Regions from separate parts of the Shewanella halotolerans genome, predicted to be linked through region 1. Evidence: predicted binding sites of a transcription regulator. Region 1 holds the regulator's gene; the other holds the start of a gene.
What was found. The regulator FliA, encoded in region 1, starts transcription of late flagellar genes. The targets are predictions, from matches to a motif close to CTAAAGNTNNNNNNNNNNNNGCCGATA.
Positions count from the first base shown of each region.

Region 1 (13,418 bases):
AAACGAGAGCGGGTATCGATAACGGTGACCACGTTACCGCGCAGGTTAATGATCCCCAGCACATAATGAGGCGCCCCTGGTACAGGCGCGATCTCGGTGTAACGCAACACCTCTTGCACCTGCATCACATTGATACCATAGGTTTCATTATCTAAACGGAAGGTTACCCACTGCAACACTTCATCATCTTTACCTGCGGCAACTGCCGCGACGTTTTTTGCATCTGCCATATCAACCTCAGCCAATAGAGTCCTGACTACCTAAACCCAAATTTAATAACTCAATCAGTGCCTGCACATGTAAAATGCCGCACATCTGTTCTTTTACGACGCCAGCCAGCCAAGGACGTTTACCCGCTTTGGTACGCCAATTAACTTCTGACTTTAAAATTCTGACGGAATTCACCAAAGACTCACAGGCCAGCCCCCAATTACTGTCCTCTAAGAGTACAATATATTGGTAATCAACGGATTGCGCCAGTTTATCGTCATATTTTTCCGGCATCACCCAGGCACCCGAATCGACAACATTGAGTTGCGAATCCCTGTGGGTTTGAACCCCAAGATACCAGGCCGGTCGCCCCATAATGTGATTGATCCGCTCCACCTTAACGATACCGCCAAGGCTTACCAAGGGCACGGCCAATGTGAGTCCCGCAACCTTGAAAAACAGCACCTGAAATTCATCGTCGAGCTGCTCGACTAGCGCCTCTGTCACCCCTGGTGGTGTCGCGCCAGTTTGCGTCTGCAGCGCCGCGGCCAGATCGACCTTTTCGGTTACAATTTCCTCTTGCTTAATACTAGCCGAAGTTTCTAATTTTTCTTCGATTTTTTGCTTAACTTGCGACTCAGATTTGGTTTGAACCGATACAGCTTGCGTCATCGTTTCGACGCTTGCAGGTTTGGTATCGAGCGTTTTGAGCTCAATCTTGCTTGCTATTTGAGTATCTGTATTAGTTTCTGTCTGAGTAGCAATCTCACTCACTGGCGCCAGCAATTGCTCGAGCGCGAGCTTATTGAGCGGTGTCGGCGTAGCCTGAGTGACCACAGGGCGCGGTTTAGACTGTTCGCTAAGAGGCTGACGTTTTACTGCAGGTGTATGGCCACTCATTTGACCATTTTGTGCTATCGCCTGCTCGCGCTTCGCTTCAGGCTTGTCGGCCGTGACGCTCTCTTCTCCGGGCTCGGAGAGCAGCAAGGAAAAATAATTAAAGACAGCTTCGTCAACCGAGTTTGACATGCGCAAACTCCTTGGTCAGCAGGTGGTCGAGCAATCTCTCATAGGCCTTAACACCGCGTGAATGGCTGGCGTAGTGCGAGGCTGGCAGGTGCGCCAGGCTGGCATCACGAAACTTGGTATCCACCGGGATAACATCTGGCCAGAGCACATCGCCATACTCTTCCCCCAGCTGTTGCAGGGCGGCAGGTGAGGCCTTGGTGCGTCTGTCGTACATGGTCGGAACGATTGTATAGCTGTAGGTGGTGCTCTTAGAGCGACCCATGAGCGTCATGGTCTTGACCATGCGATCTAGCCCCTTGATCGCCAGGAACTCTGTCTGCACAGGAATAATGATATGTTCACTGGCCGCGAGGGCGTTAACCATCAACACCCCCAATACCGGCGGGCAATCGATAAGGGCGACGTCGTATTGGTCGGCAACTAAGGCAAGCAGGCGTTTAAGGATCAAGCCCATCCCTTCCTGATGGCCGAGCGAGCGATCCAGCGTTGCCAGCGCCATGGTGGCCGGCAAGAGATCTATCCCTTCCACCTTAGTGGGGACAATATGGGCAAGCACCTGATCTTTACTCAAGTTCTTGTGTTTCAGAAACAGATCATAGAGCGAGGCGGGCACCTCTTCAGAATCTATGCCCAGGTAGTAGCCCAAAGACGCGTGGGGGTCTGTGTCTATCATCAAGACTCGTTTGCCCCGCTTTGCCATGGCGCCAGCCAGGCTCGCCACTGTGGTCGTCTTACCCACGCCCCCTTTTTGATTTGCTATGGTCCAGATCTTCAAGTAAAACCCCTTAAATCCTCGAGCGTATCGCCATCAGGTTATCGTTTTAATTATCTTCGCGAGTCGTGACTCGAATGCCGCCATGGGGCAGGCTTATTACTTTAACACCATCTTTATCTTCTGACAGCTTAACCGGCTGCGATGGCGTTTGACCATCCTGTGTCGCCTTATCTGTGGCGCTGGCCACCTTTTGCTCGCGCTGGTTCTCGCTTTGATGCTCACTCGGGCTCAGCGCTTCAGCTTCCATCGCAGGCAACAAGGGCGTTAGCTTAGTCTGCTCCTGCTGTTCATCACGATTAGCTGTCTGTTCATTGAGGCTATCGGTTCGTTGACTAAGACTGTCTGTAAGGCTAACTGCCTCTTGCCTTGCGATCGCCTCAGGCACCTCTGGGCCAATCTCGACTCTTACTTGGCTGCCAGGCTCAGCCTGCTTGATGATAGACTGAGTAAACTCTGGATTATTCTCCATCCAATCGGCCAAGGCCTTCGCCTGCTCGTCTGGCACCATCAGCAGCACCTGACTCTTCTCAAGCTGAACAATTTTTTCCTCAAGCAAGCCATTCTTATGCCTCTGGTCGAGATAGAGTGATCCGGTCACCAGACAGCAAACTAACAAGAGAAAAAACAGCAACAGCACAGTGGTGCTGAGGCCTTGTCGCTGCCTAGCCACGTCCGCTCTCGCGAATGATGGCCTCGGCCATATCATCGAGCGCTATCGACTGACTGGAGATCCCGGCGGCGGTTACCGCCTGTGGCATGCCGTAAACGACGCAGCTGGCCTCATCTTGAGCCCAGATAGTCGCCCCGACATTCTTAAGCATCCTGGCCCCTTCGCGACCATCGGCGCCCATGCCTGTCAATATCACGGCCAGGGTCTCGCCGCCACTGAGCTTTGAGGCCGAGGCAAAGGTAATGTCGACACAGGGCTTGTAGTTCATGTCGGCGCTACCGGCCACTATCTTGATTCGACCATAGGTGCCGCCGCGCTCTAACATCATCTGCATGCCACCGGGTGCCAGGTAGGCGCAGCCTGCCCTGAGCTGATCGCCATTTTGCGCCTCCTTCACCTCGATGGCGCACAGACCATTTAAGCGTGCGGCGAAAGCGGGCGTAAAGGCCGCCGGCATATGCTGGATAAGCAGAATAGGATGAGGATAGTTCGCTGGCAACTTGGTCAATATCCGCTGCAGCGCAACAGGCCCACCGGTTGAGGTGCCGATCAGCAAAAGCTTATATTTCTTACCACTGGCGCGGGTAACAGGCGCGCTCGGACGCGTCGCTGGACGCTGCGCCATCTCTCTTGTCGGCGCTGTCGTAGAAGCAGAGGTTGTCGCTGGCTTTGGCGGCACACTTCGAGGCAGTATGGGACGGAATACGCGGCGACGGCCCAGCGCCTTGATGCGCTGCTGCAACAGAGCGATCGCCTCATCCTTGTTGGTGGCAATATCTTCAAATCGTTTAGGAAGAAAATCTAACGCACCCGCTTCCAGGGCATCCAGGGTTGCCTTGGCGCCATCGTGGGTAAGAGATGAGAACATCAAGATGGGGGTCGGACACTTCGCCATGATCTCACGCACGGCGCTGATGCCGTCCATCACTGGCATCTCGATATCCATGGTGATCACTTGTGGCTTTAACTGCTGCGCCAACTTGACCGCCTCGGCGCCATTAGACGCCGTGCCTATGACCTCTAACTCCGCATCCTTGGTGACAATCTCACTGACTCGGCGACGAAAAAAGCTTGAATCATCGACAACTAATACTTTTATGGCCATTCAAATTCCTATCTACAACAGGATCCTTGCCGAAACAAAGCGTGACGCCTCTGGGCATCACGCTGATCCTATAGCTCACTGTGCCGCTAACTGTTATTTCTTGTTCTTGGCGTAATGTTTCAATAAGCCGGGCACATCTAATATCAATGCGATGCCACCGTCAGAGGTAATAGTCGCGCCAGCCATTCCTGGGGTGCCGTGTAACAAGGTGCCCAGAGGCTTGATCACTACCTCTTCTTGACCGATCAAGGAGTCAACCACGAAGCCTATCTGCATGGTACCCAGCTGCACTATCACCACGTGGCCGTGCTGCTTGTCGCCATGCTTAAAGCTCACCGCCTTACGACTCAGCCAATGCTCGAGATAGAAGAGTGGCACCGCCTTTTCCCTCACTATGACGGTCAGCTGGCCATCGACAACATTTGTCTTTGTCAGATCCAGGTGGAAGATCTCGCTAACGCTCGACAGCGGCAGGGCAAATACCTGCTGAGCCACTTCCACCATCAGGGTCGGCATAATCGCCAGGGTGAGTGGCACCTTAATCTCCAGGCAAGTCCCCTTACCTTTCAAGGAATCGATATGCACGGTACCGTTTAACTGAGTGATACGCGTCTTCACCACATCCATGCCGACGCCGCGGCCTGAGATATCGGAGATCTCCACCTTGGTAGAGAAGCCTGGGGCGAAGATAAGGTTATAGGCCTCTTCATCAGACATGCGCGCTGCGGCATCCTCATCGAGCACGCCGCGCTTGATGGCGATCTGCTTGAGCTTATCTGGGTCCATCCCCGCGCCATCATCTTCAATCTTGAGCAAGATATGGTCACCTTCCTGACTGGCAGAAAGGGTAATAGTCCCGGTACGCGACTTGCCATTAGCTTCACGCTCGTCGGGCATCTCGATACCATGGTCAACCGAGTTACGCACCAAGTGAACCAAAGGATCTGCAAGGGCTTCAACCAGGTTCTTATCCAGATCTGTATCTTCACCTATCATGCGAAGATCGATCTCTTTATTCAGGCTGCGCGCTAAATCACGTACTACACGAGGGAAGCGGCCAAACACCTTCTTGATCGGCTGCATGCGCGTCTTCATCACCGCGCCCTGCAGATCGGCGGTCACCAGATCCAGGTTCGCCAGCGCCTTAGACATATCCTCATCATCACGGGAGATCCCTAAGCTAAGCAGGCGGTTACGCACCAATACCAGCTCACCGACCATGTTCATGATCTGATCCAGGCGCGCGGTATCGACGCGCACTGTGGTTTCCGCCTGAGGCATATTGGTCGCTGGCGCCTTGGCCGCGGCCTTCTCTTTCACCACAGGCTTAGGAGCTGGCGCCTCCACGGGTTGCGACTTAACGCTGCTTGGCGCCGGGGTGGCGACTTTATTCGGCGCAGGAACTGCTGGCGCCTTAGCGGCAGGGGCTACTGGTGTGCTTGTCTCACTGCCAGGGCCGGCACCGGCGCCATGCAGTTCATCGAGCAGCTTTTCAAATTCATCGTCGGTGATCTCATCGGCATCCACCGGCGGCGAGGTCGGCTCAGGCACCTTGGCAATAGGGGCCGAAGGGGCCTGGAATTTACCCGAGCCATGCAGTTCATCGAGCAGCGACTCGAACTCATCGTCTGTGATGTCGTCGCTATCGCTCGCCTGAATCGGCGCCGCACCGGCAGGCGCTGTACTTGATGGGCCCTTACCACTGCCGTGAAGGGCATCGAGGAGGGCTTCGAATTCAGATTCATCGATCTCATCGATATCGCCTTCTCCGGCGATAGAGGTCACGGGCGTATCGCTTACCGGCTCGTCGAACAGTTCGACACCGTCATCAAGCGGCATATCAAACAGCTCGATACCGTTGTCTGCTGGTGTTTCAACAGCCTGTTCAACCGGCGTTTCGGCAACGGCTTCGTCTGACGCCCCGCCCTGTTCTGATGGCAATAAGCCACCAGAGCTCAATAATTTAAGGTTAGCTAACAGGCCTTCATCGGCAGGGCTTTGCTCGACACCCGCCTGGGTCTCGGCAAACATAGAGTTGATGGTGTCGACGGCTTGGAGAATGATATCCATCAGCTCGGCAGAAACGCTGCGCTTACCCGTACGTAACAGGTCAAAGGTGTTTTCCGCTTCGTGACAAACATCCACCATGGGGGTCAGGCTCAGGAAGCCGGCGCCGCCTTTAACGGTATGGAATCCACGGAAGATGGCATTGAGTAGTTCGGTGTCGTCGGGGTTATTCTCTAACGCCACCAGCTGTTCAGAGAGAAGCTCAAGGATCTCGCCCGCTTCAATCAAAAAGTCCTGCAGTATCTCTTCATCAACATCAAAGGACATTCATATGACTCCTACTTAGAAACCTAGACTCGACAGCAAGTCATCGACTTCATCTTGCCCTGTCACGACATCATCACGCTGATCAGCGTTCATAATAGGACCTTCAGCTTCGACACACTTCTCAGATGCACGGGGCTTATCCGTGACGGGCTGCTCGCCAAATACGGTCAACATAGAGACCAGATTACTCTCAACTTCTCGCACCAGCTCGATCACCCGGCGGATCATCTGTCCGGTCAGATCTTGGAAGTCCTGGGCCAGTAGTATGTTGTTGAGTAACTCTTTCAAACGATTGGAATCGGATTCGCTGCGTTCGATAAACTGCTGAACATCATGGCAAAGCGCCTTAAATTCGTGCAGCTGAATATCTCGACGCATCAGGCGATCCCAGGAAGGCTTAACGGCCTGTACGTTCATGGTAAGGGCATCTGCAAGAGGCAGAGACTCTTCGACGGCGTCCATGGTTTTGTTGGCGGCCTGTTCCGTCATGTCGATGACGTAATTGAGGCGCTCTTTGGCATCGGGAATTTCGCTATTAGCCAGCTCCACGAGGCGACCGTCCACCTGAAAGTCCACTATGGCACTGTGAAGCTGACGGGTTAGGCGACCCACCTCGTCAAACAGCTCTTTCTGAATCGGGCTGGCGATATCGCGAATTAGCTCATCGGCCATCTCTTGTTGACCTGCCTCTAGCAGATCAACGAGTTGCTTGGCCTGTGCTAGATTGATCAGCCCTGAAGTTTCTGCCTGCATAGCTCAACCTTGATTAACCGAGTCGTTCGAAAATTTTGTCTAACTTCTCTTTCAATGTCGCCGCAGTAAAAGGTTTCACCACATAGCCATTCACACCGGCCTGCGCCGCTGCAATGATCTGTTCCCTTTTCGCTTCCGCAGTCACCATCAACACAGGAATGTGCTTCAGGTTGTCATCAGCACGAATAGCCTTTAACAGGTCGATCCCCTGCATGCCAGGCATATTCCAATCGGTCACGACAAAGTCAAAATCGCCTTTTTGCAACATAGGCAAGGCTGTCGAACCGTCATCTGCTTCCTGAGTGTTATTAAAACCCAAGTCTCTCAACAAGTTCTTGATGATGCGTCTCATTGTTGAGAAGTCGTCAACAACGAGAATCTTCATATTCTTGTCCAAGGTTTCCTCCGCGGAGCTGTTTTTATATTGCTCATGTAATCGTTATATTTTGGTCCAATGCTTGAGTTTAGCTTTGAGTCTGAGCATCGCCTGGCTGTGTATCTGGCTTACCCGGGATTCGCTGACATCAAGTACGGCACCGATCTCTTTTAAATTTAATGCTTCGTCATAATATAACGACAAAACTAATCCATCTCTTTCTGGCAGTAATTTAATCGCCTCGACGAGGGCCTCGTGGAACTGTGTCTCTGCCAGTGACTCAAATGCGTCGTCCTGATGATCGTCTTCCTGTCTTACTACATCGACCGATACACCAAGATCTTCAATTCCAACTACTTTCCCGACAGAAACATCATTAAGAATATGATGGTACTCATCGAGCGTCATATCAAGTCGATCCGCAATTTCATTGTCTTTTGCGTCACGTCCAAGTTCTTGTTCTAGCTCGTCAATCACCTGGGCTATGCGTCGCTGATTACGGTGAACCGACCTGGGCACCCAGTCTCCTCGCCTAATTTCGTCGAGCATAGAGCCGCGAATTCGGATACCGGCGAAGGTTTCAAACTTGGCGCCCTTGCTGCCATCGAACTTGGCCGAGGCTTCAAGCAGGCCCATCATACCTGCTTGTAACAGATCATCCAATTGCACCGAGGCGGGTAGACGAGCGAGTAAATGGTGAGCAATCCTTTTTACCAACGGTGCATACTGTTCGACAATAGAAGCTTTGTTATCTAAACAAGTATACGCAGCGGCTTTACTCACTCGTACGATCCTCTTGATATTCGGGACGTTGAACCAATCGCTCTACAAAGAACTCCAGGTGTCCGCCCGGTTGTTGTGGCACTGGCCAGCTAATAATCTTATTCGCCAGGCCATGGTAAGCAATTGACGCCGGCGACTTAGGAAATGCCTCGACGATCAACTTTTGTTTACGAACTGATTTGCGAAGGTTTTCATCGAAGGGGATAGTCGCAACCAGCTCCAGGGCCACGTCGAGAAAACGGTCGGTTACCTTGCTAAGTTTAGCAAACAACTCCATCCCTTCTCGTAAACTTCTGACCATATTTGCCACAATCTTAAATCTGAATACGCCATGCTCACGACTTAGAATCTTAATCAAAGCATAGGCATCGGTAATAGAGGTCGGCTCATCACACACAACAACCAACACATCTTGAGAAGCGCGAGAGAAGCTGAGCACCATGTCTGAGATGCCTGCCGCGGTATCGACCACCAGAATATCAAACTGGGTCTTCATCTCGCTGAAGGCACGGATCAGGCCCGCATGCTGGGCCGGTGTCAGCTCGACCATGGCCTGGGTGCCTGAGGTGGCAGGAATAATACCAATTCCCTTAGGACCGCGTACGATAATATCGTCAAGGTCGGCGTCACCCGATAAAACGTGGGAGAGATTGCGCTCGGCTCTGAGGCCCAACATGACATCGACGTTGGCCAGGCCCAAGTCGGCATCGAGCACAAGCACACGCTTGCCCTTCTCGGCTAGGGAGACGGCGGTATTGATCGACACGCTGGTTTTACCTACGCCACCCTTACCACCGGTTACGGCAATTACTTTTACTTTTTCGTTATATGGTTGATTCATCATACGTAAACCGCTTGCTTGATCCCGACTCATTATATTACTCAAATGCGTAGGCCTGTTCATATGACCTTTCGTTATTCTGTATTGGTTGCACTTTCTTTTCGAGTACCGACAGGGCCTTGTTGGCTAAGGCTAAGGTGTCGGCCACTTGCATATCTTCTGGCACTCTCTGTCCATCGGTGACATAACTCAAAGGTAATCCACTTTGAATCAACACACTCAACGCCGGTGCCAAGGCCACTGACTCATCTAATTTGGTCAAAATTGCGCCGGATAATGGAATCCGGGTAAACTGTGCGACGGCATCTTCAAGCACTCTTCTTTGACTTGTAGATGACAGTACCAGATAACTGCGAATAGGTAATCTGCTATTTGCAGTTAAATTATCAAGTTGCTGGAACAATCTCACATCTCTCTGTCCCATGCCCGCCGTATCTATCAATACTAGCTTGCGATTGCGGAACTGATAAAGAATTTGTTCCAACTCATTGAGATCATGAGCTTGCTTGACCGGGCACCCCATTATTTTGCCATAGGTTGCCAGCTGCTCATAGGCTCCAATGCGATAATGATCGGTTGTAATGAGTGCAACTTGATCTGAACCATGCTGTGCGGCGAATCGAGCGGCTAATTTTGCGACACTCGTCGTCTTACCCACACCGGTTGGGCCGACAAAGGCGACCACACCGCCCTGACGAACGATGTCGTCCCCTTGGTTGTCGAGCATATTTGCCAAGCTGCGTGGTAAGGCCTTCACCAGATCCGCCGGCACATAATGCTCACTAAGAGCCGATAACTTGGCGGCAACCTCAGGACTAAACTCGGCGTCCAGCAAGCGACTCTCTAGCATGGCGCCGACTGGGTCCAGACGACTCTTCTGCTCGGTCAGCAGTGAGGTCACTTGATGTGTCAGTAGGTTGCGAAGTGATGCCAGCTCCTCGCGCATAGACTCGAGTTCGCTGCCGGTCGGCGCGCTCTTATCGCGCTTTGCACGGTTAAAATTCTGGCTCTCATGTGTATTGGCATGGGAGTTAGCCTGCATGCTGCCATGCATATTAGGCGCTGCCATCTCATCGCTTGGCGCCTTCAATCCCTGGGCCCAGGCAGGCATCTCGAGTGCTTCATTCGATTGGCTTAGCTGCTGACTGACGCGATTTTGTTGACGCTCGAGCAGAGCCTGCAGCGAATCGGCCACGGGTGATGGCTGTTTTTTTGACTCTGTCTTGATGGGCTGGCGACCGATAGAGACCTTCTCCTCGGCCAGATCGAGAAAGCTGGGTGACAAAGGCGCGGCATCATTTTTCGCCACGCTCGGCTTAGGCTCATCGTAGTCTACCGCGGCGACGATCTCGATACCGCCGGTAACTTTCTTGTTCGACATGATCACCGCATCCGAACCTAATGTCTCTTTCACCTGGGCCAATGCAGAGCGCATATCTTTTGCCAAAAAACGTTTTATTTTCACTTAAATACCCTCTACTGGCCGACCGCTGATACGATGCGAATTTGTTTCTCATCAGGCACCTCTTGGTAAGAGATCACCCGCAGATTTGGAATCGTATGTTTAACAAAACGCGACAGCGTCGAACGTAACATACCCGATGTCAGTAGGATGGCTGGTTGGCCCACCATTTCCTGACGCTGGGATGCGTCGAGTAACGACTTTTGCATCCTCTCGGCAAGGCTAGGTTCGATATTCGGCCCCTCGCCTCCCGTTGCCTGCATAGACTGATGCAACATCTGTTCCAATTCAGGCGCCAAAGTTATGACAGGAATTTCCGGTTCTGGACCGCTTATTTCTTGAACAATCATGCGTTTAAGTGCAATACGTACGGCGGCGGTAAGTACCTCGGTATCGTTACTCTTAGGCCCGTACTCGAGTAGGGTCTGAACTATGGTCTTCAGGTCGCGGATCGACACGCCTTCGTTAAGCAGGTTCTGCATTACCTTGACCACAGTGCCTAACGGCAAGACATCAGGAATGAAGCCACTGACCAGCTTAGGCGAATGCTTGGCCAGCATATCCATCAGCTGCTGCACCTCTTCGTAGCCCAGCAACTTGGAGGCGTTATTGGTTAACAGCTGACTCAGGTGAGTCGCCACTACGGTGGCGGCATCCACCACTGTATAACCTAGCGTCTGAGCATGTTCTCTGAGCTCAGGGGCGATCCACACAGCTTCTAAACCAAAGGCGGGATCTGTGGTCTCGACACCGTCAAGCTTGCCATAGACCTGACCTGGGTTGATGGCCAGTTCACAATCGTGACGAATATCTGCCTCTCCTGAGGCCACCCCCATTAGGGAGATCCGATAGGTGTTTGGCGCGAGATCCAGGTTATCGCGAATATGCACGGCGGGAACCAGGAAGCCCAGCTCTTGGGAGAGCTTCTTACGCACGCCCTTGATGCGGCCCAACAGCTCACCACCCTGTCCCTTATCCACCAGCGGGATCAGACGGTAGCCCACCTCCAGGCCAATGGTGTCCACCTGCTGCACATCGTCCCAGCTAAGCTCTTTAGGCTTGGCATCGCCGGGAGTCGCAGGTGAGGTCTTAGCAATCTCCAGGGCACGTTGTCTGTCGAGATCTTTCTTACGATGCAGAAAATAGGCGCCAGCCGCAGTGATCAAGCCAAAGCTGAGAAAAGCGAAATGCGGCATGCCAGGCACTATGCCCATGGTCAGCAGGACGCCGGCGGCGATGGCCAGCGACTTAGGGTTGTCGAACATCTGGCTCATCACCATCTGTCCCATGTCGCCAGATTCATTCTGACGGGTCACCATCAAGGCCGCCGCAATAGAGAGCAAGAGGCCAGGGATCTGCGCCACCAGGCCGTCACCGATAGTCAACAGGGTGTAGATCTCGACCGCAGAGGAGAAGTCCAGCCCGTGCTGCGCCATACCTATGACGAAACCGCCCAGTATGTTGATCACCAGAATCATGATACCGGCGATGGCATCCCCTTTTACAAACTTAGAGGCACCATCCATTGCACCATAGAAGTCGGCTTCCTTGGTCACTTCGGCGCGGCGAATGCGGGCCTGATCCTGATTGAGGATCCCGGCGTTAAGGTCGGCGTCAATTGCCATCTGCTTACCTGGCATGGCATCCAGGGTAAAGCGAGCACTCACCTCAGAGATACGTCCGGCACCCTTGGTTACCACGGCGAAGTTGATGATGATCAGGATAAGAAACACCACCAGACCCACAGCATAATTACCGCCAATCACCACAGAGCCGAAAGCCTCAATCACCTTACCCGCGGCGTCGCCACCGTTGTGCCCCTCAAGCAAGACGATACGGGTCGAGGCGACGTTAAGCGCCAAACGCAGCAAGGTAGCAACCAGCAGCACAGTGGGAAAGGCAGCAAAATCTAGGGGGCGGTCGGTATAGATGGCCACTAGCAAGACCACCAGGGCCAAGGCGATATTAAAGGAGAACAGGATATCCAGCAGGAAGGCCGGCATGGGCAAGACGATCATCGCCAGCGCCGCAAGCACCAATATGGGCGTACCTATCCCTTTAAAATTGGCGGGTTTTACCTGTTTTATCTGACCGAGCGTTGCTTTCAAATCCATCAATCTAGCGCCTGAACTTTGACATCTAGCAAGGATTCAGCAAAAAGTACGCCAACTTAAGGCCGGCTTAGTTCGCAGCGACTCAAGCGGATAACAAACGAACAAATATCAAACAGTACAGACGCAAAATAAGAGTTAACCAGCTTAAAACGTTAGTATTTTAGCTCATCTGGGATCGGCTGATTAATAGGGATAGGTGTCGGCCGCTTACCACCTTTTTGCTGATACTGACGCAGTTGGAACACATAGGCCAATACCTGGGCCACGGCAGTAAACAGCCCCTCGGGGATCTCCTGATCTATTTTGGTGGTGTGATAGATAGCCCTGGCCAATGGCGGCGCCGAGACGATAGCGACATCATGCTCGCGGGCGATCTCACGGATCTTAAAGGCGACATCATCCACCCCTTTGGCAAGAACATAGGGCGCCGCGGCCTTGGTCACATCATACTTCACCGCCACGGCGTAGTGCTCTGGATTAACGACGATGACATCGGCATTGGGCACCTCGGCCATCATGCGCCGCTGGGCCATCTCACGCTGCATCTGACGCACCCGGCCTTTCACCTCAGGCTGACCCTCGGTGTCCTTGTACTCGTCCTTGATCTCCTGCTTGGTCATTCTCAGCTGTTTATTGTGGTTCCAGATCTGAAACGGCACGTCGATCACCACGATAATCACGGTAGAGGAGCAAAGCACAATAAACATCCACACCAGCAGATCCAGGGCATTATAGACATTGCCCGGCAGATGCCCCTGGGACAGGGTAAGAATATCGGTGAAATAGTAGCTCAGCAGCAGATAGGCCATCAGGGCCACCACGGAGAATTTAGCGATCCCCTTGGTCAGCTCCACCAAGGCCTGCACCCCGAACATACGCTTAAAGCCGCTGATGGGGTTCATCTTATTGCCCTTAGGCATGAAAGCCTTGGCCGAGAAGGTGATGCCTCCGAGCACGACATTCCCC
Region 1 is NZ_CP080417.1:3,022,608-3,036,025, forward strand. Features, by position in the region: gene K0H81_RS13100 (chemotaxis protein CheW) at 1-230, opposite strand, end outside; gene K0H81_RS13105 (chemotaxis protein CheW) at 238-1,239, opposite strand; gene K0H81_RS13110 (ParA family protein) at 1,223-2,014, opposite strand; gene K0H81_RS13115 (hypothetical protein) at 2,061-2,684, opposite strand; gene K0H81_RS13120 (protein-glutamate methylesterase/protein-glutamine glutaminase) at 2,677-3,789, opposite strand; gene K0H81_RS13125 (chemotaxis protein CheA) at 3,883-6,123, opposite strand; gene K0H81_RS13130 (protein phosphatase CheZ) at 6,139-6,876, opposite strand; gene cheY (chemotaxis response regulator CheY) at 6,890-7,273, opposite strand; gene K0H81_RS13140 (RNA polymerase sigma factor FliA) at 7,316-8,035, opposite strand; gene K0H81_RS13145 (MinD/ParA family protein) at 8,028-8,909, opposite strand; gene flhF (flagellar biosynthesis GTPase FlhF) at 8,914-10,341, opposite strand; gene flhA (flagellar biosynthesis protein FlhA) at 10,353-12,452, opposite strand; gene flhB (flagellar biosynthesis protein FlhB) at 12,605-13,418, opposite strand, start outside.

Region 2 (16,474 bases), 600 kb from region 1:
TGGGTGAGCGCGGATTAAAACTCTCCGGCGGCGAGAAACAGAGGGTGGCGATCGCCAGGGCGATCCTCAAGGGTTCTCCATTACTGGTGTTCGACGAGGCGACCTCTTCGCTGGACAGCCATTCGGAGCAGGCGATCCTCAATGCGCTCAAGGAGATGGCCAAGGGGCATACGAGTCTGGTTATCGCCCACAGGCTGTCGACGGTCGTGGATGCCGACCAGATCTTGGTGCTGAGTCAGGGCAAGATAGTTGAGCGTGGCGATCACCAGAGCCTGTTGGCGGCCGATGGCCTGTATAAGAAATTGTGGACCGTACAAAATCAGCATTAATTGTGTGGGATTAAGTATTCGTTCAGGTTTGATTTGCATAATATTTGTTAATAACTAACCTACGGAGGCGGTCCCATGAAAAACATCCCTATACATGCAAGTATCGAAGGCCAGGCACGGATCGTTGATACCGATTGGCTTGCCATCATGGCGACCTTAAGAGAGCGGGGATTGGGACAGGAGGAGTTGGTGGTAGTCTATGCTCAGCTGAGTTCCTACCTGAGGGTCACGACACGGGGCCTGACCCTTGCCATGATCCCGCCCTCGACCGTAATCGAAGGCCTTACGCGTGAGGTAAAGCACTGCGCGAATGACTATGCGGGGATGATGTAGGGTTTGCCGCCACAGTGGTTGGCAGAAGGATTAGGCTGTCTTTGAGGTGTTGATCGGCTTCCAACCGTCACAGAGGAGGCTGAGCTTGGTATTTTTCGGCTCATAGGGGGTCAGTCTAATGATCTCTCCACCCTTGAAGCAGATGGTCTCGCCTTCGATAACCGTTAATCGGTTGCAGTTTTGACAGCTAACCGACAAAGGTTTACTTTTATTTCCCGCTCCAAAAAACGAATTACTCACCAGTGATTCTCCGTGGCTGCGCTAAACGCCAGCGCGTGCTGCTATTCCATATATCGCTAATGTAATCAAGTTTAGTTCATAAAGCTAGCGCTATCTAGACTAATGTCTAATCCTTATTGGGTATTGCCTGAAGTTGCACCATATTGGGTTTTTATCAGGCTACTTGCGCCATCTTGGGGCAGGGAAAGGATAAATAAATTGTCATATTCATCCTCTCTCAATTGAGGTATCTCGGGTCCTCGAAGTGCCTTGATGATCAGTGGCACTGTATTGGAGTGACCGGCGATGATCACATTGCCCTGCTGCGCCATCACCTTGTCGGCAATGGTCGCAATATGTTTGTCCATATCCCTGCCTGCGTCGATGACAACTAAAGGAATTCCTCTGGCGGTTATGAGCGGCGTTAAGGTTTCCTGGGTGCGCTTAAATTGTGTGGATATGGCCAGGCTGAGTGGGGTATCGCCCAAGCTTTCAACCAATGCTTGTGCCCGCAACTTGCCCGCGTCATTCAGGCTAGGGTCGCGTCCCTGGTCGGCTTTTTCGGCATGACGCACCAGAATTACCGTCTTGCTGGCGATCGCTGGATTGGCCTGTGCCATAGGCAGGTAAGCTACTAGGGCGAGAAGTCCAAAGCTGATGAGTCGTAACATGGGAACCCCTATTTAATTAACGAATTGGCTAGCATATCGCATTTTGGCTGTATTGCCGATGACAGATTAATTGGGCCTTTGCGCTAAAGTTGCTTACAAAATGGACGATAATAATAGCTGAGAGTTATTTTAATTTGGTGAGCGAGGCGATTATGGAGATTCAAAATCACGGCGGAGCCGTATCTGCGGCGGCGCACAACAAGACAGATTCGACGACTAACCATGGTCAACAAGTCTCCGAAGTGGCCAAGAACAAGACGGCCTTGGCGGCCAGTAAACAGCTGATGAATACGGCGATCCTGGAAGCGCAGCAAGAGGTGAACTTGAGCGCGGGCAATGAGCCTATGCAGCTGCTGTATAAGGCGGCGATTGAGGCGATTAATGAAGAGCTGGCACCGACCATGGGTGAGCACGCCATCGAAACGGCGGCGGCTCAAGGGGTGGATACCTCTCCCGAGGCGACGGCCGAGCGCATCGTCAGCTTCGCGACTCAATTCTTCGCCATACATCAAGAGCAAAACAGCAGCATGTCCTTCGATGAGCAGCTCAGCTCCTTCATGGACATTATTGGCGGCGCCATAGATCAAGGTTTCGATGAGGCCAAAGATATCCTCTCCGGACTCAAGGTGCTTGAAGGCGATATTGCGGCTGGGGTCGACAAGACCTATGGCTTAGTACAGGAAGGGCTGCAGGCATTCAGAGACAGTTTCAATCAAGAGACAGAGCAAGAATAAGGCCTTCTGACTCCCATTTGATTTCGATAAACCCCTTAAGATAAGGGGTTTTTTGTTATCTTGACTCGGATAGAAAATCTATGAATCATGGGAGTATCAGTATCGATTGATGCCAGCAGAGGTGGCGATATGTGGGGAGAGGCAAAGGTTGTAGAGCGGATTGACTGGAGCGATCAGTTATTTACTCTGAAGCTGTCGGCCGATATCGGCGAATTTATTGCCGGGCAATTCATTAAGTTGTCGCTGCATATCGACGACAGACGTGTCGCCAGGGCCTATTCACTGGTCAATGCGCCCGATGCGCCGCTGCTGGAGGTGCTGGCGGTCAGTGTTGACGATGGCCTGCTGTCGCCTAGGTTGCAGGCATTGGCTCCGGGGGATAGCGTCGATATCTCCACCAAGGCGGCGGGATTCATGACGCTGGATGAGCTCCCTGCCCAGGGCAAGCATATGTGGTTTTTTGCTACGGGAACCGCGGTAGGCCCTTTTATCTCCATGATGAGAACCAATGAGCCCTGGCAGCGATTTGAGCGGGTGATCTTAGTCTATGGCGTACGCTATCAAGAGGATCTCGCCTATTATGAAGAGCTTAAGGCGTTCCAGACCAAGTATCCCGGAAAGTTTACCTTAGTCACCTCCGTGACTCGGGAGCCGGTGGAAGGCGCGCTCAGTTGCCGCATCACCCAAGGCGTCGAGAGTGGTGTGATCGAGCAGCAGGTTGGGCTCAAGCTGAACGCGCAAGATTCACAGGTGATGATCTGTGGTCATCCAGAGATGATCAAAGAGCTCAATACCCTGTTGCAGTCCCGCGGGCTGGCTAAGAATCTTCGCCGCGCGCCAGGGCAGATCACCGTCGAGAAATATTGGTAGAGGAAGCGATATGCAATTACTCTTTTCGCTGGCGTCACCCTACGCCAGAACCGTGCGGGTCGTTATTGCACAATTTGCCATCAGGGGGATCGAGCCGGTTGCCGTCAATCCTCTTGAGAATACCGAGCTATTACTGGATGCCAATCCGCTGGCCAAGATCCCTTGTCTGCTGTTAAACGATGGTGGCACCTTGTATGACAGCGAAGTGATCCTGCGCTATCTGGATCATGAGTATTGCGGTGGCGAGCTGTTTGGACAGCCCGGTGATTCCTGGTACGGCGAGACCCAGTACTCCCTGATTAAGGGCTTGCTCGATAGCGCGGTGGCCTTAAGACAGGAGCAGATGCGCGACGATGAAGGTTTGCGTAGCCCATTTTGGACGGCGCGGTTTGAACAGGCATTACTCAGGGGCTTGGCGCAGATAGAGCTGATGGCCATTTATGGCCACAGCAAGGTGTCCTTGCAGCAGATCTGCCTCGCCTGCCTGCTAGAGTATATAGATTTTCGTCATCCGGATCTGGATTGGCGTAAAGTTGCCCCGGCGACGGCCAGATGGCTACAGACCTTCTCCAAGAGCGCGGCCATGTTAACCACGCGTCCCCACGTCTAGGCTTGGCTGTATCACTAAAGAGCTTGTACTCACAGATTTGGGTGCAGTGCTTAGCAGTTAGCAGTTAGCAGTTAGCCGTTAGAAGTTAGAAGTTAGTGGCGAGTATCAGTATGGCGCCGTCCCTTAGCCGGTTGACTGCGCCTGTTGGGCTCGCCAAACACACCATAGAGTTCACGGGTTACACCGAAGTCGACCCGCCTGTCTTCATTTTGTCCACGTCTGTCTTCATGATGAAGATATCGGCAGCTACATTCACCCTTGTTACAGCCGGGAAGTGGCAGCGTCGGCGCATCTTTGGAGAGGAATCGTTTGCCTTTTAATTTCTTTGCGCTGCCACACAGGCCCTCGTCGTTGACTATCTCGACACAGTGATAGGGGTGACTGGTATTGAGGCTGTGCGTCGGCGCATGGGGAACTTCTTCGCTGATCATTCTGGCGCTCAGGTTGGCCTGCTGCACGGCGGCCCTGCGGGCCCGCCTGACTCGTACCCGAGTAAATCTATGTTTAAACAGGAATAAAATAAGAATGACGGCGAGTATCAGCGCGAGAATTTCCAGAAACATATGAGATCCTTTTTGTGGCCGAGTCCTTTGAGTCTAGTCAGCGAGGCTTTTTTGGTCAAAATGAGCGGCCTCGCAAATTTTGATGAATCTCACTTGCCGTTTTCTGCCAGATTGATTACCCTTGACGCAATTGATAATTATTATCATTAAACTTATAGCGGAGTATTGCATGAGATTCATGAAACGTTTGGCTGTTCTGGGTTTTGCTTGTGTCACTTCAATGGCCAATGCGGCCGACAGCGTCACGGTTTATTCCTACCGACAGGCTTTTCTTATCGATCCCATTTTGGCTGACTTTACCAAGGAGACTGGCATCAAGGTCAATCTGGTATTTGCCAAGCAGGGCATTGCCGAGCGAATCGCCCGCGAGGGACGTCTGTCACCTGCGGATCTCGTGCTCACCTCAGATTTCTCCCGTTTGATGGAGTTGGCGGATAAAGGGCTGGTGGCCTCGGTCGATAGCGAGACCTTAGCGCAGAACATTCCTGCTAATCTTCGCTCGCCCAATGGCGATTGGTTTGCCCTGACGAAACGCGTGAGAAATATCTACTCTTCTAAGGAGCGTCTGGGCCCCTTGGAGATCGATTATGAAGATCTGGCGGATCCTAAATTTAAGGGCAAGATCTGTACCCGTAGCGGTAAGCACCCCTACAACATCTCTCTGGTGGCGTCGATGATCGCCCATCATGGTGAGGCAGACACTAAGACCTGGCTAGAAGGCGTTAAGGCAAACCTGGCCCGCAAGCCACAGGGTAACGACAGGGCGCAGGTGAAGGCGGTTAAAGAGGGGCTGTGTGATATCGCCATAGGTAACAGCTATTACCTGGGTAAGATGTTACAAGATCCTAAGCAGGTGCCTTGGGCCGAGGCGGTCAACATCAACTTCCCGAATCAGAAAAATCGTGGGGCTCACATCAATGTCTCAGGCATGGCCCTGGCTAAGTATGCTCCAGAGCGCGAGAACGCCATCAAGTTGATGGAATACCTCTCAGGTCAACAGGCGCAGCAGACCTACGCCGAGCTTAACATGGAATATCCAGTCAAGGCAGATGTGAAGCCGTCTAAACTGGTAGCCTCTTGGGGAGAATATAAGGCCGATGAACTTCCCATCCACAAGCTGGCCGAGTATCACGGTGCAGCGGTGAAGTTGCTCGACCAGGTCAAGTTCGATCTCTAGTGATAGGCGGTCGTTGCTTAAAAGATAGCCTTCCTTCGGGAAGGCTATCTCGTTTTTATGCTGCATGGGTCACTATTCAATTAATAATCGTTTGCGTTTAAGCTTAGATTTAAGTTGGTCACAGATAATGGCCTGACTCGCTTTATTGAGATTTTCTATGATTTTAGGCTTTCCCAAATCCTGGTCGACCCTAAGCTATCTGACCGCCATCTGCTTCGCCCTGCCCCTAGGAGCCATCTGCATACAGGCAATGGTGCCAGATGAGGCGGTATTCGGTCACCTGATGCAAACCGTTCTGCCGACCTATATTTTCAACACCTTGGCCTTGATGTTGTTTGTCAGCCTGGGCGCCTTGCTGATCGCCGTGCCTGCGGCCTGGTGTGTGGCCCGCTGTGATTTTCCCGGACGCAATGGGTTTCAGTGGGCGCTGCTGCTGCCACTAGCCATGCCTGCCTATGTGGTGGCCTATGTCTATACGGACCTGTTGGATTATGCTGGGCCTGTTCAGGCCTGGCTGCGGCAAGTCAATGGCTGGCTGTCGCCCACGGATTATTACTTTCCCGATGTGCGCACCCTGGGCGGCGCGTCTGTGATGTTGGCACTGGTGCTGTTTCCCTATATCTATCTGCTGGCGCGCACCGCCTTCATGGAGCAGTCGCCAAGCCTGCTGCACGCCTCCAGAGTGATGGGCGCAGGGCCCTGGCGCAGTTTCTGGCGCTTGAACCTGCCTATGGCACGGCCCGCCTTGGCGGTGGGGGCGGCGCTGGTGGCGATGGAGACGGCCGCCGATTTCGCTACCGTCAGCTACTTTGCCGTGCCTACCTTGACGACGGCGGTCTACGATACCTGGCTGGGATACGGCAGTCTGGCGGCGGCAGCCAAACTCTCAGCCATCATACTGCTGGTGGTCTTCTGTCTGATCGGCGCCGAGCGTTTTGCCCGGCGTAAACAGCAGCTGTTTCAGAAACAGACGCCGATAACCTCCCACGAACGATATGCGCTCTCGGGTGTTAAGGCCTGGCTCGCAACGGGTTATTGTGCCGTGCTGCTGCTGTTGGCCTTCGGCCTGCCTATTTGGGTCTTGCTGGGGTATGCCTGGAACTACTTTGATGTCAGTTGGAATCAGGCCTTCTGGGAATACAGTCTCAACAGCCTGACCATTGCCTTGGTAGTTAGCCTAGTCACTGTGGTGTTCGCCTTGCTGTTGATGTTTGTCCGGCGCTGCAGTCCAAGAAAAATCGATATCCTGCCTTCACGCCTGGCCTCGACGGGCTATGCCCTGCCGGGTACTGTGCTGGCGATAGGCGTCTTGGTGCCTCTGAGCCTTATTGATTTCGCGGTCAACGATCTCTATGCCTATTTCGACCAGAGTGGGCCAGGGCTTATCTTCAGTGGCACCCTGTTTGTATTAATTTTTGCCTTTGCGATCCGCTTTGCGGCCATCGCCATCGGCAGCATAGAAAACAGCTATAAACAGATCAGTCCCTCGCTGGATATGGCATCGGTCACAATGGGGATGAGGCCCAGCGCCATCCTATCGCGGATCCATCTGCCACTGCTTCGCAGCGGCATCTTCGCCGCCATCTTGCTGGTCTTTATCGAGTGTATGAAGGAGCTGCCGGCGGCTTTGCTACTCAGGCCCGTGGGATTCGAGAATCTCGCCACCTATGTCTACCAATTTGTCTCGGATGAACAGCTAGAGCAGGGCGCTCTGGGGGCCATAGTGATCGTCTTGGTGGGGTTAGTCCCGCTTATCTATCTCAATCGCTCCTTGGAGCAAGGTAACTAATATGTCGACGCTTACCATAGAACAGGTTCACAGCGATTATCAGGGGCAGACGATTCTGCACGGCTTAGATCTTGTGCTGCATCAGGGAGAAATTGCCGCCCTGCTCGGCCCAAGCGGCTGTGGCAAGACCACGCTACTCAAGGCAATTGCCGGGCTGCAGCCTATCTCCCAAGGGCGTATCAGCATCAATGGTCGACTGCTCTCGGGACCCGAGACGTTTGTGCCTAGCGAGCGGCGAGAGGTCGGGATGATTTTCCAAGACTACGCTCTGTTTCCTCACCTGACTGTGGCCGAGAATATCTTGTTCGGGGTGAAAAGCTTGGATAAGTCTGCCAGACAAGCGAGGCTGGGAGAGATGCTGGCGCTGGTGAAGCTAGAGGGCTTAGGGGGCCGTTATCCTCACGAACTCTCGGGGGGTCAGCAGCAGCGGGTGTCGATTGCCCGGGCGCTTGCTTATGAGCCAGAACTTCTGCTGCTCGATGAGCCCTTTTCCAATATCGACGCTAAGGTGCGTGGTGAGATGATGGTGGAGATCCGCGAGATCTTAAAGCAGCGCGGAGTAAGTGCCGTGTTTGTAACCCACAGCAAGGATGAGGCCTTCGTGTTCGCCGATAAGCTGGCGCTCTTCAAGGATGGCGCCATAGCTCAATATGGCAGTGCAGAGAGCCTCTACGCTGAGCCAACGGATAAGTATGTGGCGGAGTTCCTCGGTCAGGTGAACTATCTTAGCTGTGAGGTGAAAGATAGGGCCCGGTTACAGACCCTGCTAGGTGAAGTACAAAGCAGCAGTGATTTGGCCAAAGCCGCCGGCTATCGCGGCGAGTTCCTGCTGCGTCCGGAGCAGCTGCAGATGACAGAAGACGAGCAAGGTGAGGGCACTATCGTAGCGCGGCGCTTCCTCGGTAATCTGTGCCACTACAGCATCTTGATTGGCGAGGAGATGTTGGCAGTGCGCTCGCCCCTGCACCATTTTAGCCCTGGGCAGAAGGTTGGCCTGTCGGTGACGCCTCATCCGGCGGTGCTCTTCTAAGCTAGCCTATGTAACACTTTTGTGAAGGGCATTTGCGTCTGGCTATGGTTGCCAACTTAAAAAAAAGTTAATCTAGCCGGTAAATGACGTTTCGCTTTAACGGTTTGTGGGTTGTGTAATACTAATTATCGCTAAAGTTTCGGATAATAACGCCGAAATTGAGACTGACGAAAGGTAGGTTTATTTATGGATAGTCTGGTTATGCCACGTGAACAGCTGGGTGTGTGTGCCGAAGGAAATTTACATAGCGTGTATCTGATGTTCAACGCCAACGACGGCGTCGAGTCTCAGCTGCGTCCCTGCGTCGCCAATGTCGCTCAGTATATCTATGAATTGGCCGACCAGTATGCCGACAGCGCCTTCAACGGTTTCGTGGCCATAGGTGCCAACTATTGGGATAGCCTGTATTCAGGGCGTCGTCCTTCACAGCTCAAGCCTTTCCCGGCCATGCATGCCGACAATCGTGATGCACCGGCCCATGAGTATGATCTCTTCGTGCATCTGCGCTGCGATCGTTATGACATCTTGCACCTGGTGGCCAACGAAGTGTGCCAGATGTTTGAAGATTTGGTAGAGCTGGTGGATGAGGAGCGCGGATTCCAGTTTATGGATACCCGGGATCTAACCGGATTTGTCGACGGCACAGAGAACCCTAAGGGGCGTCATCGTCAGGATGTGGCTTTGGTGGGCGACGAAGACGAGTATTTCCGTGGTGGCAGCTATATTCATGTGCAGAAGTTTGCCCATAACCTCAGTAAGTGGAACCGTCTGCCGCAGAAGAAGCAGGAAGATATCATAGGCCGTACCAAGATAGACAATATCGAATATGCCTCTGAGGACAAGCCGCTTACCAGCCACATCAAGCGGGTCAACCTGAAGGATGCAGACGGCAAGTCGATGGAGATCCTGCGCCAGAGTATGCCTTACGGGTCGATGAAGGAGCAGGGGCTGATGTTTATCTCAGTCTGTCGCAACTCAGTACATTTCGAGAAGATGCTGAGCAGCATGGTCCATGGCGACGGCGAGGGGAATCACGATCACCTGATGCACTTTACCCAGGCACTGACAGGCTCGGCATTCTTTGCCCCGTCGCTTGATTTCATGGAGCGAGAGGCAGAGTTCAAGGATTAGAGTTTGAGGATTAAGGCTAAGCGGCTCTCTTAGTCTGAGTTTCTCGATGTGAGTTCCTCATAGTGACCAGCGTCTAGCTGCTAGACGTTAACCTAATAAAAAACACACCCTAAGGTGTGTTTTTTTGTGCCCGCTTAACGTTGAATTAACGGTCGGGATCCCAGTAATTGGTAGGGCGCTTGGCATAGATCTCATCGATGGAGCGCACCTGCACCTTATTATGCTCTGGGTACACCACCACATCATGGGGATCGCGATTGCCCAGCACCAGAAACAGGAAGTCGGCTTCGGATTCGTTTTTCAGGGTATGGGCGATGCCTGAGTTGGCGGTAAAACAGATATAGTCGCCCTGCTTAAAGGGGTGAGGCTCGCCGTCGATATACAGGGTGGCTTCGCCTTGCAGCGCGTAGAGGTGTTCCTCTTCCTTGGTGTGATAGTGGGCGACGGAGGAGAGCTTGCCGGGCTCCAGTCGTTCCATGGTGACGCCGATCTGCTGACAACCGGCGGCATCGCCGATATGTTTCTGATGGCTGGCGTATCGATCTGAGTGTTGCCAAGATTCCCAGCAAAGGTTGTCGATATTGATTATCTTATTGTTATTCATCTCGGGTCCTTAACCATCGGGTGACAGAGGGGGATGGTTTGGACTCAGTGTATCCTATCAGATATACAGTATTCAATTTGAGCGTGATTAAACCTAGGTAAAACCAAGTCAAAACTTAGATAAAAAAACACCCTTTGCCCAAACTGGCTAAAGGGTGTCTCTTGAGAGGACGGCTTAGGCCATCCTTGAGAAGTGGATTAATCGGCGTAGTTAAATAGCGACTTGACGGTCTCGAGTGTCTTGTCCACTTCCTGAATGTTGGAAGGGCAGATAAAGATGGTATCGTCACCGGCGATGGTGCCAAGAATGCCTTCTGGCTTACCTATGGAGTCCAGTAGTCTGGCGATCAGCTGGGCCGCACCTGGGCTGGTTCTGACCACTATCATAGATTGGTTATGGTCGACATCCAGTACTAAGTTCTTCAGTGGGCTGCCGGCCGTCGGGACCCCAAGCTCGGCGGGCAGGCAGTAGACCATCTCCTGCTTGGCGTTGCGGGTGCGCACGGCGCCAAACTTGCTCAGCATGCGTGAGACTTTGGATTGGTTAATGTTGTTGAAGCCCTCGGACTGCAGGGCGTTGACTATCTCGCTCTGGGAGCCAAAACGCTCCTCTTTCAAGATAGCCTTAAAGGTCTTTACAAGTTCGTCTTGATTTTTATTGGCTTGCATATCGAATTATTCTTATATTCAAAAAACTGGCTTATTTTGAATATTTTTGCGCCATTAGTCAAGCGTTATTCGGATTGTGTGAATAAAAATTCAGGTTTGCAGAGGGTTCTTGGAGGCAAAGGCTAACAGGCAAGGCTGGACAGTATATCTTAAATGGCCTGTAAATGGCAGTAGGCTGGGAGAAATTGAAATTATCTGGCCACACGACTAAGGGATAATTGAATTTTTACCGTGATTCCAGTAATGTTGCGCCATCGGTAAATCTAGATCTATATCACATAATATCCAAGAATTAACGGAGATAACTATGAAAGTTGCTGTACTTGGTGCCGCCGGTGGTATTGGCCAGGCTCTTGCCCTACTACTCAAAACTCAACTGCCTGCCGGTTCAAAACTATCCCTTTATGATATTGCGCCAGTCACTCCTGGTGTTGCCGTTGACCTAAGCCACATCCCGACTGCTGTAGAAGTTAAGGGTTTTGCGGGTGAAGATCCAACGCCAGCGCTGGAAGGTGCCGACGTGGTACTGATCTCTGCCGGTGTTGCACGTAAGCCAGGCATGGATCGTTCAGATCTATTCAACATCAACGCGGGTATCGTAAGAAACCTGGTTGAGAAGTGTGCCGCAACTTGCCCTAAGGCGCTGATCGGTATCATCACTAACCCAGTTAACACTACTGTCGCTATCGCTGCAGAAGTACTGAAAGCTGCTGGTGTATATGACAAGAACCGTCTGTTCGGTGTGACTACCCTTGACGTTATCCGTTCTGAAACTTTCGTTGCCGAAGCGAAGGGTCTGAACGTTGCCGACGTTAAAGTGAATGTTATCGGTGGACACAGCGGCGTGACTATTCTGCCACTTCTGTCTCAAGTCGAAGGCGTAAGCTTCTCTGATGAAGAAGTGGCTGCACTGACGACTCGTATCCAGAACGCAGGTACTGAAGTGGTTGAAGCTAAGGCGGGTGGCGGTAGCGCGACTCTGTCTATGGGTCAGGCGGCATGTCGTTTCGGTCTGTCACTGGTTCGCGGCCTACAGGGCGACGCTAACGTTGTTGAGTGTGCCTATGTCGATGGTGGCAGCGAGCATGCTGACTTCTTCGCGCAACCTGTACTACTGGGTAAGAACGGTATCGAGCAGGTACTTGCCTATGGTGAGGTTAGCGAGTTCGAAGCTAACGCACGTGATGCTATGCTAGACACGCTTAAAGCCGATATCGTACTGGGTGTCGACTTCGTAAAATAGGGCTAAGCCTCTAGTTAGTCCTTAAATAAAAATGGAGCCGATTGGCTCCATTTTTTTATGGGTAACTTTTATCTTGACATCGAGGGGCGAAAGACTGATTAGGAGCTAATCGTCTGCGACTTAGTGATCGCGCGCCACGGCGATTCTCGCCAGCGATATCAGGGCCTGCTTATAGTCGCTATTGGGAATTAGATCTAATGCGCGTATCGCCTTCTCTGCTTCTTCCTGAGCGCGTTTCTCTGTGTAGTCCAGGGCGCCACACTGCTTAAGGGCATTTAATATGGTATCGATATGCTCAGTGCCGTCGCCTTTCTCGATCGCATCGCGAATCAATTGACGCTCCAGCTCGTTGCCGTTGGCGATGGCGTAGATAAGCGGCAGGGTAGGCTTACCCTCGGCCAGGTCGTCGCCTATGTTCTTACCCAGGGCCTCGGTATCGGCCGTATAATCCAGTAGGTCGTCGGTGAGTTGGAAGGCGGTGCCCAGATACTTGCCATAGTCGGCCAGTGCAGTCTGCACTTCTATGCTGCTATCGGCCAGCACGCCTGCCAGACGGGTGGCGGCTTCAAATAGTTTCGCCGTCTTGCAGTAGATCACCCGCATGTAGCTTTCTTCACTGGTGTCTGGGTCGTTACAGTTCATTAGCTGCAATACTTCGCCTTCTGCCAGTACGTTGGTGGCATCGGCGAGCACTTCAAGCACCTCCATGCTCTTAAGCTCTGTCATCATCTGGAAAGAGCGGGTATAGAGGAAGTCACCTACCAATACGCTGGCGCTATTACCAAACAGGGCGTTGGCGGTTTCCCGGCCGCGCCTAAGCATAGATTCATCGACCACGTCGTCGTGTAGCAGAGAAGCGGTATGGATAAACTCAACGATTGCCGCCAGTTTAAGATGTGCTTCACCTTCATAGGCGATGGCGCGGGCGGCCAAGATAGAGAGCAACGGGCGCATGCGTTTGCCGCCGCCATTGATGATGTAGAATCCGAGTTGATTAATAAGGGCGACATCCGATTCCAACTGCTTATAGATAAGTTGGTCGACGGCTTTCATATCAGCGTCTGCCAGCTGACGAATGGCATTCAAATCCATATAATGGCTCTACTTTTAGGGTTGCGAGGTAATTCAGACAGCCCAAATTAAGGCGAAAATGTTATAATTATTGGATTCTACCTAAAAATGCCTCGCCTGACAGTAGCAGAAGAGTATTGTGCGAGTAATTCCGATCTTTTTTTGATCAAAGTGAATTAGGACTTGTCAGCCAGGCGAACTTAGCGTAAACTCCGCGACCATTGTCATTAAAGCTTTTATAGCACCCAGCCAAACAAAAAGGGTCTGCGTGCTAGAAATATCGGAGTAAAATAGCTATGTACGCTGTTTTTCAAAGTGGTGGTAAGCAACACCGTGTTGCTGAAGGCCATACTGTACGTCTAGAAAAATTAGAAGTTGCTACAGGCGAAACTATCGAATTCGACCAAGTTCTTTTGGTTGCAGATGGTGAAACTGTACACGTTGGTGCACCTTTAGTTGAAGGTGGTAAGGTTGTAGCTGAAGTGATCAGCCATGGCCGTGGCGAGAAGGTAACTATCGTTAAGTTCCGCCGTCGTAAGCACCACGACAAGAAGATGGGCCACCGTCAGTGGTTCACCGAAGTTAAAATTACAGCTATCAACGCTTAATAAGGGGTCTAACTAATGGCACATAAAAAAGCTGGCGGTTCTACTCGTAACGGCCGCGATTCAGAAAGCAAACGTCTTGGTGTTAAGCGTTTCGGTGGTGAATCAGTTCTAGCTGGTAACATCATCGTTCGTCAACGTGGTACTAAGTTCCACGCAGGTGTTAACGTAGGTATCGGTCGTGACCATACTCTATTTGCACTAACTGACGGTAAAGTTAAGTTCGAAGTTAAAGGTCCTAAGAACCGCAAGTTCATTAGCATCGAAGCTTAATACTTAGCTACCCAAGCTAGTTTCTAAAGCCCTGCCTCTGGTGGGGCTTTATTGTTTATGAAGAATCATTACTGGTGAAAGAGCCTGTATATCGCTCCAGCACCAGTCCAATATTGTCTCTGCCGCTTGTGTGCTGGGGCAGTTGCATCATTGTTTTTTGGCGGTAAGTTTCGATAGGCAGTATAATCGGTCTATTGTTTGGCGCCTGGAGTTGGTATGAAGTTTGTCGATGAAGCCGTGATCAGAGTCGAAGCTGGTGATGGCGGTAGTGGTTGCGTTAGTTTTCGACGCGAGAAGTATGTGCCCGATGGCGGCCCAGATGGTGGTGACGGTGGTGACGGTGGCAGTGTTTATCTGCAGGCCGATGAAAACCTCAACACCCTGATCGATTACCGTTTCGAGCGTTTCCATTTTGCCGAGCGTGGCGAGAATGGTCGTGGTCGCGACTGTACCGGTCATGGCGGTAAAGATCTTATTCTTAAGGTGCCAGTCGGGACCCGCGCCGTCGATGAAGAGACCCAGGAAGCCCTTGGGGATCTCAAGACCCATGGTCAGAAGCTGTTGGTAGCTAAAGGTGGCTTCCATGGCCTGGGTAACACTCGCTTTAAGAGCAGCACCAACCGCGCACCGCGTCAGAAGACATTAGGGACGCCGGGTGAGGTGCGTAGCCTGAGACTCGAGCTGATGCTGTTGGCGGATGTGGGTCTGCTGGGTATGCCTAACGCAGGTAAATCGACCTTTATTCGCTCAGTGTCTCGTGCCAAGCCCAAGGTCGCCGATTATCCATTTACCACTCTTGTGCCTAACCTAGGGGTTGTGACACCAAGACATGGCCAAAGCTTTGTGATCGCCGATATTCCCGGTCTGATCGAAGGCGCCGCCGAAGGGGCTGGCCTGGGTATTCGCTTCCTTAAGCACCTCGAGCGTTGCCGTGTGCTGCTGCATATCCTGGATATCGAGCCTATCGATGGCAGCGATCCCGTCGACAGCGCCCGCGCCATAGTGGGTGAGCTAGAGAAGCACTCGCCGCTACTGGCCAGCAAGCCACGTTGGTTGGTGTTCAACAAGACTGACCTGCTGCTCGAAGAGGAGCTGCAAGAGCGCGTCGATCGCATCGTCAAAGAGCTGGATTGGCAGGGCGATGTCTACTGTATTTCGGCCTACAACCGCGAAGGCACGCAGGAACTGGCGCTCAAGCTGATGGACTTTATCGATGCTCTGCCACCAGAGGTCGAGGAAGATCCCGATGCCGAGGTCGAGTTTAAGTGGGACAACTATCATCAGAAGACCCAGGAAGTGGTCAACGAAGACTATGATGATGACTTCGACGACGACTTCGATGATGATGACTATGATGTCGAAATCATCTATCAAAGGTAAGTTTATTAAGTTACCCCTTTCATTCTGAGAGAATTGTGTACGCCGATACTCAAAATGATATTACCCGGCAGGTTGTCCGGGTTGCTCAACTCTTACTGGCCTATGGTGCTGAGTCCGACCTCGTCGAAGAGATCAGTCAGCGCCTGGGTCAGGCATTAGGTCTCGCCAGTGTCGAGATCTCCATCTCCTCTAATTCCCTGGTGCTGACCAGCCTGGTGCACGGTCGCTGTATCACCACTACCCGGCGCATTCGCGAGCATGGCATCAATATGACCATCATCTGCGAGCTGCAGCGCATCTGTCTGTTGACCGAGAAGGGGATCTACGGCCTCAACGAGGTGCGTAAACGTGTCTCGCGGATCCAGCCAAAGAGCTATCCGAGGCGCTATCTGGTGCCCATGATCGGCCTATCCTGTGGCAGCTTCTGTCACTTATTTGGTGGCGATACCATGGCGGTATTGATCACCATACTGGCGGCATCAGTGGGCATGTCGGTGCGTCTGGCCATCGCCAAGCATCATTTCAACCTGCTGGTGAATTTTGCCGTGACCGCCTTTATTACCACCTTGGTGGCGCAGATGGGCTATCACCTGCAACTGACCGATACCCCTAAGCTGCCGATGGCCGCCAGCGTGCTGATGTTGGTGCCGGGTTTTCCCATGATCAATGCGATCTCGGATATGGTGAAGGGGCACCTTAACGTGGGGATCTCCCGTTGGGGACACGCCACCCTGTTGACCGTCTCATCCGTCATAGGGATCACCATCGCCATGCAACTGGGAGGACTTTTCCTATGATGGAACTGCTGCTCAAGCTGCTAAACGATGCGGCCTTCTCGGCTGTTCCTGCGGTGGGGTTCGCCATGGTGTTCAATGTGCCCAAACGCTTCTTGCCTTACTGCGCCCTGGCTGGCGCCCTCGGTCACAGCCTGCGCACCTTGCTGCTGCATTTCGGTATGCCGATAGAGTGGTGTACCTTTGCCGCGGCGGCCTTGGTCGGGGTGTTAACCATAGGCTTTGCCAAGAAACATCTGGCACCGCCGCTGATGTACGCCGTAGCGGCGATCATCCCCATGATCCCGGGAACCTATGCCTACAACACAGTGATCGCCTTGGTGCAGCTGTCTGCCCAGTCTGAGGTAAGCCCCGAGTTGACCGCAGAGGTGATCAGCAAT
Region 2 is NZ_CP080417.1:3,616,222-3,632,695, reverse strand. Features, by position in the region: gene K0H81_RS15805 (ABCB family ABC transporter ATP-binding protein/permease) at 1-329, shown strand, start outside; gene K0H81_RS15800 (hypothetical protein) at 405-662, shown strand; gene K0H81_RS20270 (hypothetical protein) at 693-902, opposite strand; gene K0H81_RS15795 (phosphoglycerate mutase family protein) at 1,016-1,552, opposite strand; gene K0H81_RS15790 (DUF5610 domain-containing protein) at 1,705-2,286, shown strand; gene K0H81_RS15785 (ferredoxin--NADP reductase) at 2,416-3,156, shown strand; gene K0H81_RS15780 (glutathione S-transferase N-terminal domain-containing protein) at 3,167-3,766, shown strand; gene K0H81_RS15775 (hypothetical protein) at 3,859-4,329, opposite strand; gene K0H81_RS15770 (Fe(3+) ABC transporter substrate-binding protein) at 4,499-5,506, shown strand; gene K0H81_RS15765 (ABC transporter permease) at 5,664-7,295, shown strand; gene K0H81_RS15760 (ABC transporter ATP-binding protein) at 7,297-8,325, shown strand; gene K0H81_RS15755 (Dyp-type peroxidase) at 8,512-9,456, shown strand; gene K0H81_RS15750 (cupin domain-containing protein) at 9,602-10,060, opposite strand; gene argR (transcriptional regulator ArgR) at 10,258-10,728, opposite strand; gene mdh (malate dehydrogenase) at 11,036-11,971, shown strand; gene ispB (octaprenyl diphosphate synthase) at 12,092-13,063, opposite strand; gene rplU (50S ribosomal protein L21) at 13,339-13,650, shown strand; gene rpmA (50S ribosomal protein L27) at 13,666-13,920, shown strand; gene cgtA (Obg family GTPase CgtA) at 14,137-15,300, shown strand; gene K0H81_RS15715 (threonine/serine exporter family protein) at 15,336-16,097, shown strand; gene K0H81_RS15710 (threonine/serine exporter family protein) at 16,094-16,474, shown strand, end outside.
Region 2: K0H81_RS15790 (DUF5610 domain-containing protein) is a predicted target of FliA. The motif match lies at 1,636-1,662, and genes of this name have one in related genera.